One region of the Bacillus sp. ISL-46 genome, then DNA from elsewhere that is predicted to be linked to it. Evidence: predicted binding sites of a transcription regulator. Region 1 holds the regulator's gene; each other region holds the start of a gene.
What was found. The regulator Rex, encoded in region 1, represses fermentation and respiration genes when NADH is low (regulators of the CRP and FNR family bind a similar motif). The targets are predictions, from matches to a motif close to TTGTGAAATATTTCACAA.

Region 1 (4,757 bases):
TAATAAAATACCTGTCGTGTGAGACAAACAATATCGTGCCCGGGTAATCGATTAATGCATTCTCTAGAACTTCCTTACTATCTAAGTCAAGATGGTTGGTAGGCTCGTCCAAAATTAAGACATTTGCTTTCTCCAGCATCAGTTTAGCTAAAGCTAGACGGGCTTTCTCACCACCGCTTAAGGTGGAAACTATTTTTAAGACATCATCACCAGAAAATAAGAAATTACCGAGCACCGTACGTATTTCTTTTTCATTTTTTAGTGGATAGTCATCCCAGAGTTCATTTAAGACCCGCTTATTGGAGGTCAATTCAGCTTGCTCCTGGTCGTAATACCCAATCTGAAGGTTTGTCCCATAGAGTATGGTTCCCTCAAGTGCAGGCAACTTTTTGATAATTGTTTTTAAAAGTGTTGATTTGCCGATACCATTCGGTCCAACCAATGCGATACTTTCACCTTTATAGGCCCGGAAAGAAATGGACTCTGAAACCTTACCATCCTTGTATCCAACAGCGAGTGAATCCACTGTTAAAACATCATTTCCGCTTTGTTTTTCAATTTCAAACGTGAAGGAAGCAGACTTTTCATCGCCTAATGGACGATCCATCATCTCCATCTTTTCAAGCTTTTTACGCCGGCTTTGGGCTCGTTTGGTTGTCGATGCCCGCGCTAAATTGCGGTTGATAAAGTCTTGGAGATCAGCGACCTCTTGCTGTTGTTTTTCGAAAAGCTTTAAATCACGCTCATAATTTGCCGCCTTTTGATCAAGGTAAGAACTATAGTTGCCTGTAAACCTTTGGATTTGCTTACGGGATACTTCATAAACTTGAGTAACAACTTTATCTAAAAAATAGCGGTCATGGGAAACGATCAAAATCGCCCCATGATAACTTTGTAAATATTGCTCCAGCCAGGAAAGCGTATCAATATCAAGGTGGTTTGTGGGCTCATCCAATATTAGGATATCAGGCCTGGTTAACAAGAGTTTACCAAGGGCTAGACGAGTTTTCTGACCGCCGCTTAAACTAGATATCATCAAGGATTTGTCATGGAAATTCAGCCCATGAAGGACGGAGCGCATCTCTGCCTCATATTGATACCCTCCCTGTTCTTTAAATTTCACCTGAAGATGATCGTACTCTTTTAGGATCCTTTCGTACCTGCCACTGTCTTCAAAAACAAGAGGATCAGCCATTTGTTCTTCAAGTGTGCGGAGTTGTTTTTCCATCAATCGCAGCGGTTCAAAAACCGTCAGCATTTCATCCCATATGGATAATGATGATTCTAACCCAGTATTTTGAGCTAAATAGCCAATCGTCACTTCTTTTGGCTTGATGATTTCTCCGCCATCATGCGACAAGTGTCCGGCTATAATCTTCAACAATGTCGATTTTCCCGCCCCATTGCGTCCAACAAGGGCAACACGGTCCCGAGTTTGTAATTCGAGCTTAATATTCGATAAAATAAGGTCAGCACCATAATATTTTTGTAATTGATTAACCTGTAGCAAAATCATTCTCATTCACCTCTATTACATAGGATTAGTGTACCTTATTCCCGGTATGTCGGCAATAAACTGCTCGCCATATTAGCGGAGTAAGGGTCCTAAATCGACATAAAATGTAATATTTAGTTCAAAGTTTCACACACATATAAGGAAAAATAGTGTATGATTTGATGGGAGGATTTTTTATATGGCAGAATTTACGCATTTTAATGAAGAAGGCAGAGCAAAAATGGTCGACGTCAGTGATAAGCCGGAAACGGCACGTACGGCGCTTGCTCATTCCAGCATTACCGTTAGTAAAGAAATTTATGATAAAATAACTAATAATGAGATGAAGAAGGGCGATGTCTTAGCAGTGGCCCAGGTAGCAGCTGTCATGGCAGCAAAGAAGACATGGGATTTGATTCCAATGTGCCATCCGATTCCATTAACAGGTGTTAATATTTCTTTCTCTTGGGAACAGGATAAGGATGAGAATTATCAATTATATATTGCTGCAGCCGTTAAAACGAAGGGGAACACAGGAGTGGAAATGGAAGCGTTAACAGCCGCATCCGCATGTGCCTTAACAGTTTATGATATGTGTAAAGCCGTTGATAAAGGTATGGTAATTGGACCGACGTATCTTGTCGAAAAAACAGGCGGTAAAAACGGTGATTTTAAAAGAGATGAAAGAGTTAAATAAATTTTTAACTAAACCATTCATGGGGTGTGGGAGATTATGAGTAATGAAACAACGAAAATACCACAGGCGACAGCAAAACGGCTGCCCCTCTATTATCGATTTCTAAAAAACCTGCATAGTTCCGGCAAGCAAAGGGTCTCTTCAGCGGAATTGAGTGAAGCAGTAAAGGTAGACTCAGCAACGATTCGCCGCGACTTTTCCTATTTCGGTGCGTTAGGAAAAAAGGGCTATGGGTATAATGTTAATTACTTAATATCCTTCTTCCGAAAGACCTTAGATCAGGATGAATTAACTAAGGTTGCCTTAATAGGAGTCGGAAATCTTGGGACTGCCTTTTTAAACTATAACTTTTTAAAAAATAATAACACAAAAATAGAATGCGCCTTCGATGTGGATCCCGACAAAATGGGAACCATGATTCGCGAGGTACCCGTTCATCCTATGGATGATTTAGAGAAGGTGTTATCAGAAACTAATATTTCAGTGGCGATATTAACGGTTCCGGCTCCTGCCGCACAAATGATAACCGATCGACTGGTCCAAGCGAATGTAAAAGGGATCTTAAATTTCACTCCGGCAAGGTTAAATGTTCCACCATTAATAAGGGTCCATCATATTGACTTGGCTGTGGAGCTTCAATCGCTAGTCTACTTTTTAAAGCATTATCCAACGGTGGAAATAGATGAAGAATAATTAGTTAATAAGGCTTTCCACAAAATTTGTGGAAAGCCTTTTGTATGATTAAATCCCTGCTTTTTTTAATTACATAATCTATCAAAATATTGACCTATGCACTAAGATTTAGATAGATAAAGTGCAAGCGGTTACTAATTCGGAAAGTGGGGAAATCCAATGTCAATTTTACGAGATGAAGCGTTAAAAATGCATAAGGAGCATCAAGGAAAGGTTGGAATCTATTCAAAGGTTGCAGTACATAATGCAAAAGATTTAAGCCTAGCCTATTCACCTGGTGTGGCAGAGCCATGTTTGGACATTTATGCAGACGAAAATAAAGTCTATGATTATACCTCAAAGGGCAATCTAGTTGCAGTTGTATCCAATGGGACAGCAGTCCTGGGGCTTGGGAACATTGGACCAAAAGCTGCGATGCCTGTGATGGAAGGAAAGGCCGTGTTATTCAAATCATTCGCAGATGTTGATGCTTTTCCCATTTGCTTGGCCACAACTGATACAGACCAGATCGTAGAAACCGTCAAATTGCTAGAACCAACATTTGGCGGAGTGAACTTGGAGGATATTGCTGCGCCGCAATGCTTTGATATTGAAGACCGCCTCCGCAAAGCCTGTGATATTCCTGTTTTTCATGATGACCAGCATGGAACAGCGATTGTAACAGCGGCTGGTTTAATCAACGCATTAAAATTAGCGGATAAAAAAATTGAAGATATTCGTGTTGCAGTAAATGGAGCAGGTGCAGCAGGAGTAGCGATTGTTAAACTTATGCTACATATGGGCGTGAAGGATGTTATTTTATGTGATACAAAAGGAATTATTTATGAAGGCCGCCCGGTTGGAATGAATCGATTCAAAGATGAAATGGCACAAATCACAAATCGCGAGCAAAAACAAGGAACGTTAGCCGATGCGCTTGTTGACGCAGATGTGTTTGTGGGGGTATCAGCAGCTGGGGCCGTTACGAAGGAAATGGTTGGTTCTATGCACCGTGACCCGATAATCTTTGCCATGGCCAACCCGGTACCGGAAATTATGCCGGATGTGGCCAAAGAAGCAGGAGCACTTGTAGTGGGTACAGGACGTTCTGATTTTCCGAACCAGGTTAATAATGTGCTTGCATTCCCAGGAATTTTCCGCGGTGCTTTAGATGTCCGTGCAAAGGAAATCAACGAGGAAATGAAGCTCGCCGCGGTTTATGCAATTGCTGGTTTAATTTCAGAGGATGAGCTCCATGCCGATTATGTCATTCCAGATCCATTTGACCCTCGGGTCGCAGCACAGGTAGCAACCGCGGTTGCGTATACTGCAATGGAAACAGGGGTAGCCCAAAAAATTATCAATGTTGAGGAAATTAAGCAACGCCTATCAGCATTAGCAGAAGCAAAACAACCAGTGCTTGCTTAGGTCGAGTAAAATCTAGCTTTTAAGGGAAGACTACCTCAACCTAGTTGAGGTAGTCTTTCAAATTTTGGAAATTAGGGCATAATTCCAATATATCTTTTAAATTTTTAGTACAATAATGAATGATAGTTTTTTCTTTTTCAAATCAGTGGGTAAAATAAGGACAAAATCGATGGTGAACTGACTCATTTTGTCGGTATGACCCCGTCCTTAGGTAAGTAATAAAACATTTCCTAGAAGGACATCTAGGGTTTTGCAATCGGAGGGGATGAAGTTGGCGATTGTGCTGACGATGTTTGTGCTTGGGATTTTATTAGGATTTGTCGGGGCAGGCGGCTCTGGCTTTATTATTGCCATCTTAACAGTTATTTTTGGAGTACCAATACATATGGCGTTAGGGACATCACTAGCAGCGATGGTATTTACTAGCATGTCAGGTGCCTACAGCCATTTTCGTCAAGGAAATAT
Region 2 (4,757 bases), on a different contig from region 1:
TTCGGGCACTGTGATCCTCCCAGAGTGACCGTAGCCGATACTTTTCGATGAGTTCGGGCACTGTGGTCCTCTCAGAGTGACCGTGGCCGATTTTTTTCGATAAGTTCGGGCACTGTGATCCTCTCAGAGTGACCGTGACCGATACTTTTCGATGAGTTCGGGCACTGTGGTCCTCTCAGAGTGACCGTGACCGATATTTTTCGATGAGTTCGGGCACTGTGGTCCTCTCTTAGTTACTGTCCTCGGCTTTTTTCCTCCAGCACGGGCACTACAGACCCTGCCATCTATTAATCCTCTAGCCCAATCCCCGCAAGAAATGCCTTAATAATTATCATAAGACTTTCATTCAAATCCAATGACATCTTGAATCCGCCTTTTTGCTCTAGAGCAGAAAATCCGTGTAAAATACTACGTAAGCCCCGGACAGCATGCAAAGCACGCTCTCCTTCTAAATGATATGCCTGCAAAACGCGGACGGAAAGGTCAACGATTTTTGCCCCTGCTTGCTTCACATCCACATCTTCCGGGTCAGGGGCAAGTAAGGTAGCCTCATAAATCCCTGGGTGCTTTCGGGAAAAATCCACATAGGCCTGGCTAACCGCCAGCACAGCTTCGGTGCTTGACACCCCAATTGCTGCATTTGCCATCACTTCATAAAGCTTATCGATTCCGTAAATCGCCAATTTCTTTCTTAATCCAGTGAGTCCATCAAAATGATTATATAAAGAAGGAGAACGTATCCCCAGCTTCTTTGCTAAGTTGGCCAAGGTAACTTCCTGCACACCATGTTGGTCGGCAATCTCTCCTGCAGCTTCGATAATAATAGATATTTCGAGACCGATTTTTGGTCTTGGTGACATAATAATTACTCCCTATCCTATTTTTCGTTCCAGATTTTTGATTGCATGCTCCATTGAGTTAACAGGATTTATCACGATCTCTCCGTGGCCGACTGCAAGCAATTCAGGCCGATAACTCACTAATTTCCGGGCACTGGACAAGGCGGTTTCCTTACTCCACGTACCAAAAGCCGGGAATGGAAACCAAGCTCTAATATCCCCTGCAACAGCCATTCCACCTCGTGTTTGAAAGGAATCACCTGCTATCAACGCCTTGGTCCGCAAATCTAAAAATGACATGGAACCTGGTGTATGTCCTGGCGTTTCGATCGCTGTTAACGAACCAATCAGGTCGCCTTCCTTCAATAATAGATTGGCCCGCGTTTTTAATTTTTTCGGTACACCGCCTTTAATCGGGGTTTGTGCCTCCTGAGGATCAAGTGATCGATCGCCATTCATTAGTCTGTTGTCTCGCTTCGAAATATAAACCGGTACATCTGGCAGGATTTCTTTTATTGCATCCAACGCCCCGACATGGTCTTCATGCGCATGCGTCAACACAATTTTGGTGATCGGCCTTCCAATTGATTCAGCCGCCTTCATAATGCCTTTGGCACAAAAGCCAAGCGCTGCATCAATTAACGTTAACCCGTCCTCTTCCTCCACCAAATAGCAGTTGACCGGAAAAACATTCGCCATGAATGTAACTTGATACAAGTACCCATTTTTGATCATCCTCATAGTCTCACATCCCCTTAAACTAATATCATTAGTTTCATATTAACTAATACCATTAGTTTTATCAAGTTCTTTTTTGGAAAAAATTACAATCCTCTTATGAATTCATATATTCATCTTTTTTGCCAAAAGATACTAACATGACTAGCACTTAATTAAGTTGACACTTAATTAAGTGTGCGCTAAAATAACGATATGATTGAAAAAGTCCTTCATGCATTAGCAGAACCTAGACGTCGAGATATACTCTATCTCGTTCGTGATGGAGAAATGACCTCCAGCGCGATTGCCTCACATTTTGACATTTCAGCTCCAGCAGTTTCTCAGCATCTCAAAGTTCTCGAACAATCCGGCCTAGTTATAGTTCGGAGAGACGGAACGAAACGGTACTACGGTATTAGAAGGGACGGTTTTTCTGAATTAAAGCAGTATATTGACCGTTTTTGGGATGATAGTTTACTTCGTTTGAAAGAAGCTGCCGAAGAGGAAGAAAGGAGAAAAAATGAATCAGACCAATAATGAAATCATCACAAAAGAAATATTTATTGAAGCCCGCCCAGAAACATTATTTTCGTTCTTTACTGATGCGGACAAAATGGTTCGCTGGATGGGGAGACATATCCTGCTCGAACCAAAAATCGGTGGTAAATATCGAATTGATGTGAATGGCAGCGATATTGCCATGGGCGAATATGTAGAAATTGTTCCTTATGAAAAAATCGTCATGTCTTGGGGCTGGGAAAAATCAAAGCTCGTTCCACCTGGTTCAAGTAAGGTGGAATTCAAACTGACTCCGAAAGAAAATGGCACAAATTTAGTTTTAACTCATTATGACTTGCCAGTTGAAGAAGTCCCATCGCACCAACAAGGATGGTCACATTACATGCCCCGCATTAAAGATTTTGCAGAAGGCAACGATCCAGGTGTAGATCCATGGTCCGAAATGCCCATGCATTAATTTTTATATAAAATAAATAACCTTTTCTACTGAATAATATATTGGAGGAATAAAAAATGACTAAAACAATTCATCAAGAAGTAGTTTTCAATGCCAGCCCTGGACTTATATATGAAGCACTCACAGATTCGAAACAATTCAGCGAAATGACGGGAGGTGCACCTACAGAAATCAGTCCCGAAGCTGGCGGTACTTTTTCGTGTTTTGGCGGCATGATTCTTGGAAGAAACATTGAACTTGTTCCAGGTGTGCGAATAGTACAAGCTTGGCGAGTAGCGAACTGGCCAGAGGGTGTTTACTCTATTGCTAAGTTTGAGCTAAAAGAACAAGACTCAAAAACCCTTTTGGTTTTCGACCACATAGGTTTTCCTGAGGCTGAAGGAGAACATCTTGCAGCTGGATGGGGAGCGAATTACTGGAACCCTTTAGAAAAGTATTTAGGTTAATTCACACGCAGAATGACGTTAAAAATGCTTGGAGCATTTCCAAGCATTTTTCTTATTAAATAGGAAGTAATGGAGTTCAAGACTCTGTTAATAAAATGTTCACAACTTTTTTACGAATATGTGAAATAGTGAACAATTTACCCTTATTTCAAAATAAGTTTGGTATAGTAACAATGTAGTTAACGAACAAACAAACAAATAAAATTTAATTAACAAAGGAGTGTTTCACATGGTAGTAAGTTGGTTAAGGGAAAACAAAGTTGCCGCTGGAATTTTAACTGTTCTTCGCTTATATATGGGGTATTCTTGGATAACAGCTGGGTTCCACAAATTATCAGGCGGTTTTGATGCTTCTGGCTATCTAAAAGGGGCAATCGCTAATCCAGTGAAAGGTCCAGACGGTGCGATGGTTTATGGCTGGTATGTTGATTTCTTAAAGCATTTCGCCTTACCAAACGTTGATATTTTTAACACGATCGTCCCACTAGGTGAATTCTTAATCGGACTTGGACTTATTCTTGGATGTTTAACAACTGCCGCCATGTTCTTTGGCCTTGTGATGAACTTTTCATTTTTCTTAGCAGGAACCGTATCACATATTCCAACAGATCTTTTCTTAGGAGCAATTATTCTTTTCTCAGGCTATAATGCGGGCCGCATCGGTCTTGACCGTTGGGTTATCCCATTCATTCGCAACACAGCATTTAAAGGGAATAAAACTGTAAAACATAATGTTTAATCCAAACAAAAAGCGACGCAGTCTTGGTCATCCTACCAGATTGCGTCGCTTTTTTTAATACTAAAAACTTTTATCTTCTTTTAAACTTTCTTTGTTCATATACCAATTGGTTAACTGTGTAAGGATGGCAAACATGAAAAAGAAATTCATAGCCCAGACATTAATGAACGGAGCCAACCCGCCAAATTCAATCGTTTCAAGGCCTTTTAGCTTCATCACAATCATCGACTCGATAAAAATAAGCACAAAACCAACAACACCAGCAATAGCCGCTCTAATCATATCGCTTCCCCCCAGAAATGATTATATATATATATGTAAGTTAAGAAAGTAGCATTTTTTGACAATTTCGTGAACATCTTCCCTCTATTATATTGCAAAAATGGGATTTACAACACCCTGAAAAATAAAAAAAGGCCCTCCCCTACATTTCAATGCATGTGGGTGTCAGGCACCATTCTTATCTTATTTTTTTAATAAATACTACCTTCAAGTAGTCCCCTTCTGGAAATTCTTTGACGGTTTTGAAATCGACGGGAAGTGAAAATTCTTCCAATTGTTTGTACCGGCTGCCAGATTCTTTAAAGGCAGCATCGATAAAGCTCTTGAATTTATCCATCCCAAAAGCGCTGCTGTTTGTGGATGCAACAATGGTTCCGTTGTCCGCAGTTATGGCAATCGCTTCGATTAGAAGATTCTTGTAGTCCTTTTCCGCACTAAAGACAAATTTCTTTGACCGGGCAAAGCTCGGCGGATCAAGGATGACCATATCAAACTTCAACTGTTTCTTGACTGCATATTTAAAGTACTTGAATACATCCTCAACAATAATTGCTTGTGTTTCATGGTCCACACCATTTACACTAAACTGCTCAATCGTTTTACTCTTACTCCGATTTGCCAGGTCTACACTTGTTGTTTTCGTTGCTCCTCCTAGAGCTGCAAACACGGAAAAAGCCCCCGTATAAGAGAAAGTATTTAAAACTGTCTTACCGTTTGCATACACATCTCGGATTGTGCGCCTTACATCCCGTTGG
Region 3 (4,757 bases), on a different contig from region 1:
TTATTGGAATTTTTTGCAAATTATCTTATTAGTCGACATTATTTCCTAAGAAATACGCAAAGATTCTTCAAACTTTGACGATTGTATGAACTTATCGCTCATTTGTTGCTAATTATTCTTTGTTAACAATATAATTATAGTATTATCTAGCAAATTAAACCTTGACTGTCATTTTTTAAAATCAAATGAGCATTGAATTCGTACCTTTAAAGGTGGTTATGAGTATGCAGTCAGTAAAAGAAATGCCGGTAACACTGTCCCATCTTTTTGATACCGTTCACCATATAAAAAAAATTGAAAAAGGTACCTTTTTATTTCAAGAAGGATCTGTAGCCGATGAATTGTATATTGTTCAAAGTGGCATTCTTCAAATCAGCAAGATCATCCCTGATGGAAGAGAACTTACGTTAAGAATGTGCTCGCGTGGTGATTTTGTTGGTGAATTAAACTTATTTTCCCCTTCTTCAAGATATTTATTAAGTGCACGTGTTGTCGAGAGTGGTGAAGTTGCCGTTATTATGAAAGACACGCTTGAAGAAAAACTCTCGCAAAATCTGGCACTTTCATTTGAATTCATAAAGTGGATGAGTCAGCAACATCGAAAAACTCAAACTAAGTTTCGTGATTTGGTTCTTCATGGAAAAAAAGGGGCTCTTTATTCCACACTTATTCGAATTACCAATAGTTATGGAATTAAAACCCATAAAGGAATATTAATTGAATTACCACTAACCAATCAAGAGTTAGCCAATTTTTGTGGTACATCAAGAGAAGTAGTAAATCGCTTGTTGAGCGATTTACGAAAGGCCGGTATCCTGTCAATTGATAAAGGAACAATTACTATTCATGATTTAGAGTATTTAAAACGGGAAATTGATTGTGAAGATTGTCCAACCGAAATCTGTAAAGTTGATTAGAATTGCTGCTGGCAAACAACTTAAAATAAAGCAAAAAAATCGGTCATATCGACCGATTTTTTTATTTTAATAAGATTATTTGAATGGCCATGATCGTAAAGAATATAGCTGAATTTATTATTTCGTAAATGCCAATTTGTTTAGGCGATAATGGTTTCCCATAAAATATAATAGCTCTCAGAAGACTTGGGATAAATGCTATTGCAACGATCCAAAAGCCAACTCTGAACCACACTGCCACTAAAAGAAAATGGTAAATCCATGAAATCCATTTAAATTGGGTATTCTTCTTCTCCCTAATCATTGTTTTGACATAAAAAGTACAGCCCACAAAAAACAGGACCGAAGTTACAAAGGTGAAAACAAGCGTCTCTATGTTCATAACACCGTGTTCTAAATAACTGCTTGCTAATCCAGCAACTGAAAAGGCAAAAATAGCAGAGAGATCATTCATAAAAGCACGGTCTTGATTTTTGGAAGTAAAGTAAGCATTTATTATAAAAAACGGAATCATTAGAAGACCAAAATAAAAAATAGTTGGTCTTTCCAAAAGTGGATTAAGTAAAAGTAATAGGGATGGAATCATATATACAAGTGTCCATTTAGTATAAAACTGAAGTTTTTTCTTTTTAAATAAAAGAAGCATCGGATAGGTCGCCAAGTATAATAGGAGCCATCCAAAGAAAAATGGAACATGCTTCCACATAAACCCTCCTTCAATGACACCAAGCCAAAAAGGGATGATTAGCATTGCCCATGCACCATGTTGTTTCGGTAAAAATAACTTCATCATTTTCACTCCTCTTCCTTGACTAACCTAAATATAAGCCAGCTTAGCGGAAAAATAAGTGAAACACATCACATAATTACAGTAAAAAAGAAGGACTCCGCCTTCTTTTTGTGACAAAATTGTTTAGGTTAAAATGGAAGTACAGCAAATCTATATCATCTACTAGGTAACTTCAATCATCTCTAGGTCGGTTATCCAATGAGTGATTGCTGTATTTCCATTAAAGACCTATAATTCTATTTTAACAAACATAATATCCCCTAATTTGTATTGTAGAGTATATCCATATTTCTAGCTGTGATAAAAGTAACAGATTTGACAATTTTATTAACTTTTTTGATTAATTTTATGAACAAGCTCCTGAAGTAATTGCTCAATCCAGATTAATGCACCTTCATCGTTGATATGAAAGCTGGGCACATTGATTCTTGATGTGATTTGCTTCTGCATTTCTTCTTTCCAATACACAATTGCAGAAACATTACTTACGGTGTCTAACAAAGAAAGGTCACTTTCATCTCTTAATAGCAGTAACTTCGGGAAGGACTTTAACTTATAGCCTTCGATTAATATTACATCTGGATGAAAGAATTTCATTAACTCGATCTGATCTTCTAGTGATGGATAGAAATTGTCAGCCCGTAACATTAAACTTCCATCTCCTTCAACAATCGAGGCAAGCGCACCTGCATTTAAATGTTTTTCTGTATCTTTCTGCGGCATGGCTGCGAGCCTGCCTCCATGACCATGATGCTTAATTGTAACTGTTTTAAGTCCTTTTTTTACTAAGTCTTCGATCAGTTTGGATGTTATGGTGGTTTTCCCACTATTTTGATAACCAACCACCTGAAAGATGACAGGCTTTACCACGGCCACATACTGCCAACCTGGTCTTCAAGCAGGAGGACATCGACTTCACAACCGGCTGTAAAGCCTCTAGTTCCGCCTGGAAGAATCATCAACGAATTAGCTCCAGAAAGGCTCATTATAATGTTAGACTTGTCAAGTCCACTCGGTTTTGCCTTTAGTCTTCCCGCATCTATAAACGTAGAACTTCGGACAAACCTTGTAAACGGATTGGCTTTAGGAAAATCGACTTCTAAAAGAGCTTGTTCTTTACGAAGGTGAGGTTTTTCTGAAAAAAGCATCCTACGGATAATTGGGCGGGCAAACAATTCAAAGCCTACATAACAAGCCGAAGGATTACCCGAGAGTCCAAAGAGAAGCTTCCCATTGTGCTGTGCAACCGTCGTCACACTTCCAGGGCGCATGGCAACTTTATTAAAGAAAACCTCTGCCCCAAGCTTTTCATAGATAGCAGGCAGATAATCAAAATCCCCAACTGAAACCCCGCCGGTGGTAATTAATAAGTCTACTTCATTTATTGCTTTTTGGACTGCTTCAAAGCAAGTGTCGAATTCATCAGGAAGCTTTCCAAAATAGTGAACAATGGCTCCCGCTCTTTCAATTTGAGCTGCAATCATATGGGAATTACTATTACGAATTTTTCCTGGAACTAAGGCTTCATTTACTTCTAAAAGCTCTGTCCCTGTTGCAAACAAACCAACACGTGGCTTTTTCGCAACGGACACTCGTTCATATCCAAACGTAGCAAGCATTGCTTGAATTCCAGGATTTATCAATGTACCTTTTTTCACCAAAACTTCACCCTGCTTGGCATCTTCACCACTGAACGAAACGTTATCCCCCTCTTTAAAGCTGCGTTTAATGGACATATATGGGATTCCATCCTTTTCGTAAGCCTTAGCCACCTCAAACATAACGACAGCATCTGTTCCTACTGGCATCATTGCGCCAGTCATAATTCTAACAGCTTGGTGCTCTCCAATTACTTTAGTAGAAACCATTCCCGCGCCGATGTGATCGACCACTTCAAATTCAACTACATTGGATTGCGAAGCCTCTCGTGTATCGATTGACCTGACAGCAAAGCCATCATACGGTGCACGGTCAAAATGGGGCACATCGCTAGTTGCGATTAAATCCTCCGATAAAAAGCGGCCAAAGCTTTCATTTATCGAAACTTTTTCGGTCACACCAAGTAATTGATATTCCATTATGCTTTTGACCGCTTCTCCAATTGGAATCGGTCTTCTTCTTTCGAACAAAATAATCAGCTCCTGCCTTAAACAAATATCTATCCATTGTAATATGTACTAATAGTCATCGACTAATCAACATTATAAGCTTATTAAAAACTTACTAACATATCAAATGTCACAAAATAAAAGAATCTTGCCAAAAAATATAAGATCATAGGGAATGTGTGATTCAGGTCACCTAGTTTTTTTCTATTTTACATTATGCTTAGGTTAGATTTAATCTTGGACTTTGGGAGGAAATTAAAGATGAGTTTTACAATTACAGCCAATTCATTAGTTAAAGATATTGTTAACGAATTACCTAAAACGAGTGATGTTTTCAAAAAGAACCGAATCGATTTTTGCTGCGGTGGTAATATTCCGTTAACAGAAGCAGTTGCTCAAAATAAGCTTAACCTGGATACATTGTTAGATGACTTAAAAGAGGTATTTGAAAAATACGAAAACACCGAGAAAGATGTTGAGGTTTGGACTAATTCTGATTCAACTACAATTATTGATCATGTCATTTCCAACTACCATCGTGTATCTGAAGAGGAACTAACTATGCTAAGTCCCTATGTAACGAAGGTTTCACGTGTCCATGGAGATAATCATCCAGAGTTACTAAAGGTTTACGAACTCTTCTTTGAATTCAAAAAAGAATTGATGGAGCATATGGCGAAAGAGGAAGCTGTTGTATTCCCATTAATTAAGCAGCTTGCGGATGGAACCGTGGAGAATCGTGAAGAAGCAATTGCAATGATTGTTGAATTAGAAAAAGAACATGACCATGCCGGTGAAATTTTAAGAGAGATCCGTGCAGTAACTTCTGACTACACTCTACCTCTGGATGCATGCGGTACGTACCGATTAGTATATGCACGCTTGGAAGCGTTAGAAGGATTAACCTTTATGCATGTGCATCTTGAAAACAACATCCTATTT
Region 4 (4,757 bases), on a different contig from region 1:
CTGTCCCTTTTTCCTTTTTTGGAAAGAAAAAGCTAATATTTGCTGACGAAGATGAGAAATTACCTCCGCCTAGTCCGCAAAGGGCTGCAAGCAATAACATGATAGAAAATGGTGTTTCCGGATTTTGGACTGCAAAGCCAATACCAATCGCTGGAATTGCTAAGATTGCTGTTGAAATCACTGTCCAGTTTTTTCCACCAATAGAGCCGACTGCAAATGTGTAAACAAAGCGAAGTGTCGCACCGACAAGACCAGGAACTGCTGCAAGTGTAAATAATTGTTCTTCGGTGAAATGGAAACCGATGTCGTTAAGTCTAACGGCAACGACTGACCATATCTGCCATACGATAAAAGCGATCATCAATGATGGTACAGATATCCATAGATTTCGTCGGGCATGTTTTTTTCCTTCAGCGTTCCAAAATTTTTCGTCCTCTGGATTCCAATAATTAATTCTGGCCATTATATTTCCCCCTAATTTGTGTTCAAATTTTAATTTTTATAAAGTTTTAGTTGTTTGTGTAATTACTATAAAACAGATAGTAACATGAATATTGTGACGTACGTCACAAAAACAGTGAACGAACTGTGAACTCAAGGAAGTTGACAAAAAGTTGTAATAAATTGCCCAAGGTTACAAAAAAAGAGACCTCCACGGGGAAGATCTCTTTTATACTGCCTTTTTAGGATTTTTCGTTATCTTCATAGAACATACCTACAAAGTTTTTTGTTTCACCTACGTCATCTTTAATGGCTGTAATAGTTAGCCATTCTCTATAAATTACATTGTTTTTGCGTTTGTTCCAAATATAACCTTCCCAAACCCCGTCTGTTTTTAAACTAAACCACATTTTTTTGTAAAACTCGTTGTCATGTTCACCGGATTGAAGAACACTTGGGGTTTTACCGATTACCTCTGCTTGACTATAGCCAGTGATTTTTGTGAATGCGGGATTAACGCTTTGAATAATGCCAGTAACATCGGTTACACAAATACCATCTAAGGCATGGTTTACAATCTTTGCAGAAATATCCAACTTATCTTGATAATATAGCCATACTACGATAACCAGACTTGCTAAAGAAAATTCAGATAGGGACATAAACCCAATCGCATAATGACCAGTCCAATCAAAGAGAATCGTGAGAATGATTGGCGGGAAAAAACCACCCAGTCCTCCCATGGCAGAAACAATTCCATTCACAATACCCGCTTGATTGGAAAAATATAAAGGGACTAGTTTAAAGATAGCGCCATTTCCAATTCCCGCAAAGAAAGCAACTAATAAGCAACCAAAGGAATAAATCGGCAGTGATGGAGTAAATGACAAAAGAAATCCTGCAAAAGTTAGGCTAAAGAAAACAGCCATTAAAATAAGAAAAGGATTAACTTTATCGCCCAACCATCCACCTATGGGTCTAAAAAAGGTTGCCAAAGCAATAAAACCTGCTGTCCGGAGTCCTGCATCGACTTTATCTAATTCAAAGTGATTAACTAAAAACGATGGTAAATAAATGGTGAAAGCAACGAAGGAACCAAACGTGATAAAATAAAATAAACTTAGAAACCAAAGTTTTGGATTTTTATATACCCCTTTGGTTTGATCGAGTAAGGAAATGTTAACTTTTCGTTCCTTTTTGTCCCCAAAAATAAAGTTTAAAATTGCAAAGATTAATACAACTATCAGGAAGATTTTAATGGTGTTTCTCCATCCATAGGCGGTAGCAAGCACGGGTGCGGAAAAGGAAGTAATTGCCGTACCAATATTTCCTGCCCCGTAAATTCCGTTAATAAACCCATGCTTTGTTTTTTCATAATACTTGGGAAGAGAGGTAACACCGATGGAAAAGACAGCACCGCCAATCCCTAGTAAAAATCCTCCTAAGATTAATGTTAATAAGGAATTAGCATAGCTTAACAACGCAATTGGAATGAGCAGTATAATAAAGCTGATTGTAAATAAAATTCGAGCTCCATAGCGATTGGTCCAGTAGCCAATCGGAACTCGAAGAAGTGAACCGAGGATAATAGGGACCGCCGTAGTCCATGCAATTTGAGATGAAGTAAGTTGGATATCTACTTTAATAAACGGCATTAGTGATGATATCAGTACCCAAACCATAAAACCTGCTAACAGACTTCCAGTTTGTATAAATAGTTGTTTTGACCCTTGTTTCATAACAATCCCCCTTCAATTCCCATGCTATTTTATTATTTCCTCAAAAAGTCGTTATATAAAGAGTGTTTATGAACATGGAAAATTTTACTTCTTGTATTATAGAACAACATATAGTCAATCAACAGTGAGTTATGACACACATTTGACACACTCATGGTAAAAATTTTTCTAAGGTGTACCAATTCACATCTTTAATTTACATGTTTTGTTCGTAATTGTATATTTTTCCTGTATTATAGATTTACAATATTTAAAAATAGAGGCATGAACAAGGAGAAAAAAATTAAGATCATAGATAACACATGATTATTAATTGTTTGTTAAAAATAACATTAAAGTAGTAAGGGAGAGAACTATTCTGCGCAAAAAAATATATCTAGATCCTCCAAAGATTCTTGTTCTAGGTTTTGGTTTGATCATATTACTAGGAACATTTCTACTTACGATGCCGGTTTCGACTTCAAATGGGCAAGGTTTGTCATTTTTAAACGCCCTGTTCACTGCAACCTCTGCAACATGCGTAACAGGTTTAGTTGTCGTAGATACCGGGACCACATTTTCGATATTCGGTCAAGTGGTTATTTTATGTATGATTCAAGTCGGTGGACTTGGATTTATGACGTTTGCAACGTTTTTTGCCTTCCTATTAGGGAAGAAAATATCTTTAAAAGAAAGGCTTCTACTTCAAGAATCTTTAAATAATTTATCAATGGAGGGGATTGTACGGCTAGTAAGACGAATTTTAATTTTTACAGCGGTGATTGAGTTCCTTGGTGCTGTGCTTTTATCTATCCGTTTTTCCTTTGACATGCCGATAGGAAAAGCGATTTATTATGGAATTTTCCATTCAATTTCCAACTTTAACAATGCAGGATTTGACTTAATGGGGGAGTTTCATAGTTTAACCAGTTATGTTGACGATCCAACCGTTACGTTGACCGTTAGTGCATTAATTATCTTAGGTGGGATCGGCTTTATCGTTATGAACGAACTTTTTGAATATCGTGTTTCAAAACGGCTATCATTACATACAAAGCTTGTCTTAATGACGAGCAGCGTTTTAATAGTAGTAGGTACAGTTGGTATATTACTGCTTGAATATTCTAATGGATTAACGCTAAAACCATTGTCGTTTTCAGGGAAAATCCTTGGGTCATTATTCCAATCTGTTACGGCAAGAACAGCAGGGGCTAACACATTAAATATTGGTGATCTAACTCAATCATCATTATTATTAATTGTGTTACTCATGTTTGTTGGTGCATCGCCTGGGTCGACAGGCGGGGGGATCAAAACCACCACTTTTACAACGCTCATTGGAGCTGTTTGGTCACAAATTCGCGGGAAAGAGGATGTTATTTTTTACCGTCAGCGGATTGAATATGAAACGATTTATAAAGCATTAACCGTCACATTTAGTGGATTATTTCTCGTCATGCTAATGACACTCATTCTAACCATTTCTGAACACGGACAAGATTTTTTAACAATAGTATTTGAGGTTACTTCTGCCTTTGCAACAGTCGGGCTATCAATGGGATTGACACCAGAATTATCATCACTTGGCAAGGCATTGATAATTTTTACTATGTTTGCTGGCAGGGTAGGACCATTAACTATTGCTTATGCGGTGACAATACGCAGAAAACCTGATGCATTCCGGTATCCGAAGGGAAAAATCACGATTGGGTAGTTTTTTACACCAAGGAGGTACAAGGAGACAGTGGCTAATCAATATGCAGTGATTGGATTAGGTAGGTTTGGACTAAGTATTGCCAATAAGTTATATGAATCTGGGCAGGAAGTGCTTGGAGTCGATGTGAATGAGGAACGAGTTGAAGAATCCCATCCATTCGTTACTCATTCCGTGATTGCCGATTCAACAGAAGCTGAGGCATTAAAATCGATTGGGATCCGTAATTTTGATACAGTTATTGTAGCAATCGGAGACGATATTCAAGCAAGTATCCTATCTGTTTTATTATTGAAGGAACTAGGTGTAAAAAAGGTGATTGCCAAAGCATTAAATAAACTACATGGTCAAGTATTAAAAAAGGTTGGGGCAGACTGGGTCGTCTTTCCTGAACGAGATATGGGAATTCGAGTCGCCCATCAGCTGTTATCACCTAATGTCTTAAATTTTATTGAGATATCGAAGGATTATAGTGTAGAGGAAGTAAAAATCCCCGATAGGATGATGGAGAAAACCTTAAGGGAACTAGATTTAAGGGCAAAGTTTAATTTGAGCGTCATCGCGATTCGGCATGAAGATGAAATTAACATTTCACCATCTCCTGATGAAAAAATTAATTACGGTGATGTACTAGTAGTAATCGGTGAAAACCGAGATTTGGAAAAATTCGCTAATTTAGAATAAGAAACAAACCCCTGGTTAATGAGACTAGGGGTTTGAACGATTTTTTGTTAATGGGATAGGAGAGATGAGAGATGAACTTTCAAGAAAAAGATACATTGGATGAACGAATAGAGTTAATGAGAATACTTTCAAAACAATTCCTATTACGAGCACCTCAGGTAGATATAGAAGGTAGTTTCCCGTATGCAAATATTCAGGAT

Region 2: a site for Rex is predicted at 3,100-3,117, ahead of J7E67_RS07760 (DoxX family membrane protein). Genes of this name have one in related genera too.
Region 3: a site for Rex is predicted at 1,764-1,781, ahead of J7E67_RS11755 (YwiC-like family protein). Genes of this name have one in related genera too.
Region 4: a site for Rex is predicted at 2,352-2,369, ahead of J7E67_RS21280 (nitrate/nitrite transporter). Genes of this name have one in related genera too.

What each region holds. Positions count from the first base shown of each region.
Region 1 is NZ_JAGGQR010000002.1:713-5,469, forward strand. Features, by position in the region: gene J7E67_RS01010 (ABC-F family ATP-binding cassette domain-containing protein) at 1-1,516, opposite strand, end outside; gene moaC (cyclic pyranopterin monophosphate synthase MoaC) at 1,695-2,192, shown strand; gene J7E67_RS01020 (redox-sensing transcriptional repressor Rex) at 2,229-2,885, shown strand; gene ystJ (NADP-dependent malic enzyme) at 3,045-4,292, shown strand; gene J7E67_RS01030 (sulfite exporter TauE/SafE family protein) at 4,564-4,757, shown strand, end outside.
Region 2 is NZ_JAGGQR010000013.1:151,165-155,921, reverse strand. Features, by position in the region: gene J7E67_RS07785 (TetR/AcrR family transcriptional regulator) at 288-860, opposite strand; gene J7E67_RS07780 (MBL fold metallo-hydrolase) at 873-1,580, opposite strand; gene J7E67_RS07775 (ArsR/SmtB family transcription factor) at 1,773-2,096, shown strand; gene J7E67_RS07770 (SRPBCC family protein) at 2,080-2,535, shown strand; gene J7E67_RS07765 (SRPBCC family protein) at 2,592-2,981, shown strand; gene J7E67_RS07760 (DoxX family membrane protein) at 3,211-3,720, shown strand; gene J7E67_RS07755 (hypothetical protein) at 3,781-4,002, opposite strand; gene J7E67_RS07750 (class I SAM-dependent rRNA methyltransferase) at 4,181-4,757, opposite strand, start outside.
Region 3 is NZ_JAGGQR010000017.1:24,753-29,509, forward strand. Features, by position in the region: gene J7E67_RS11750 (Crp/Fnr family transcriptional regulator) at 225-917, shown strand; gene J7E67_RS11755 (YwiC-like family protein) at 979-1,710, opposite strand; gene mobB (molybdopterin-guanine dinucleotide biosynthesis protein B) at 2,035-2,583, opposite strand; gene J7E67_RS11765 (molybdopterin molybdotransferase MoeA) at 2,571-3,836, opposite strand; gene ric (iron-sulfur cluster repair di-iron protein) at 4,077-4,757, shown strand, end outside.
Region 4 is NZ_JAGGQR010000045.1:138,217-142,973, forward strand. Features, by position in the region: partial or broken gene J7E67_RS21275 (MFS transporter) at 1-463, opposite strand, end outside; gene J7E67_RS21280 (nitrate/nitrite transporter) at 684-2,180, opposite strand; gene J7E67_RS21285 (TrkH family potassium uptake protein) at 2,536-3,873, shown strand; gene J7E67_RS21290 (potassium channel family protein) at 3,904-4,557, shown strand; gene J7E67_RS21295 (acyl-CoA dehydrogenase family protein) at 4,629-4,757, shown strand, end outside.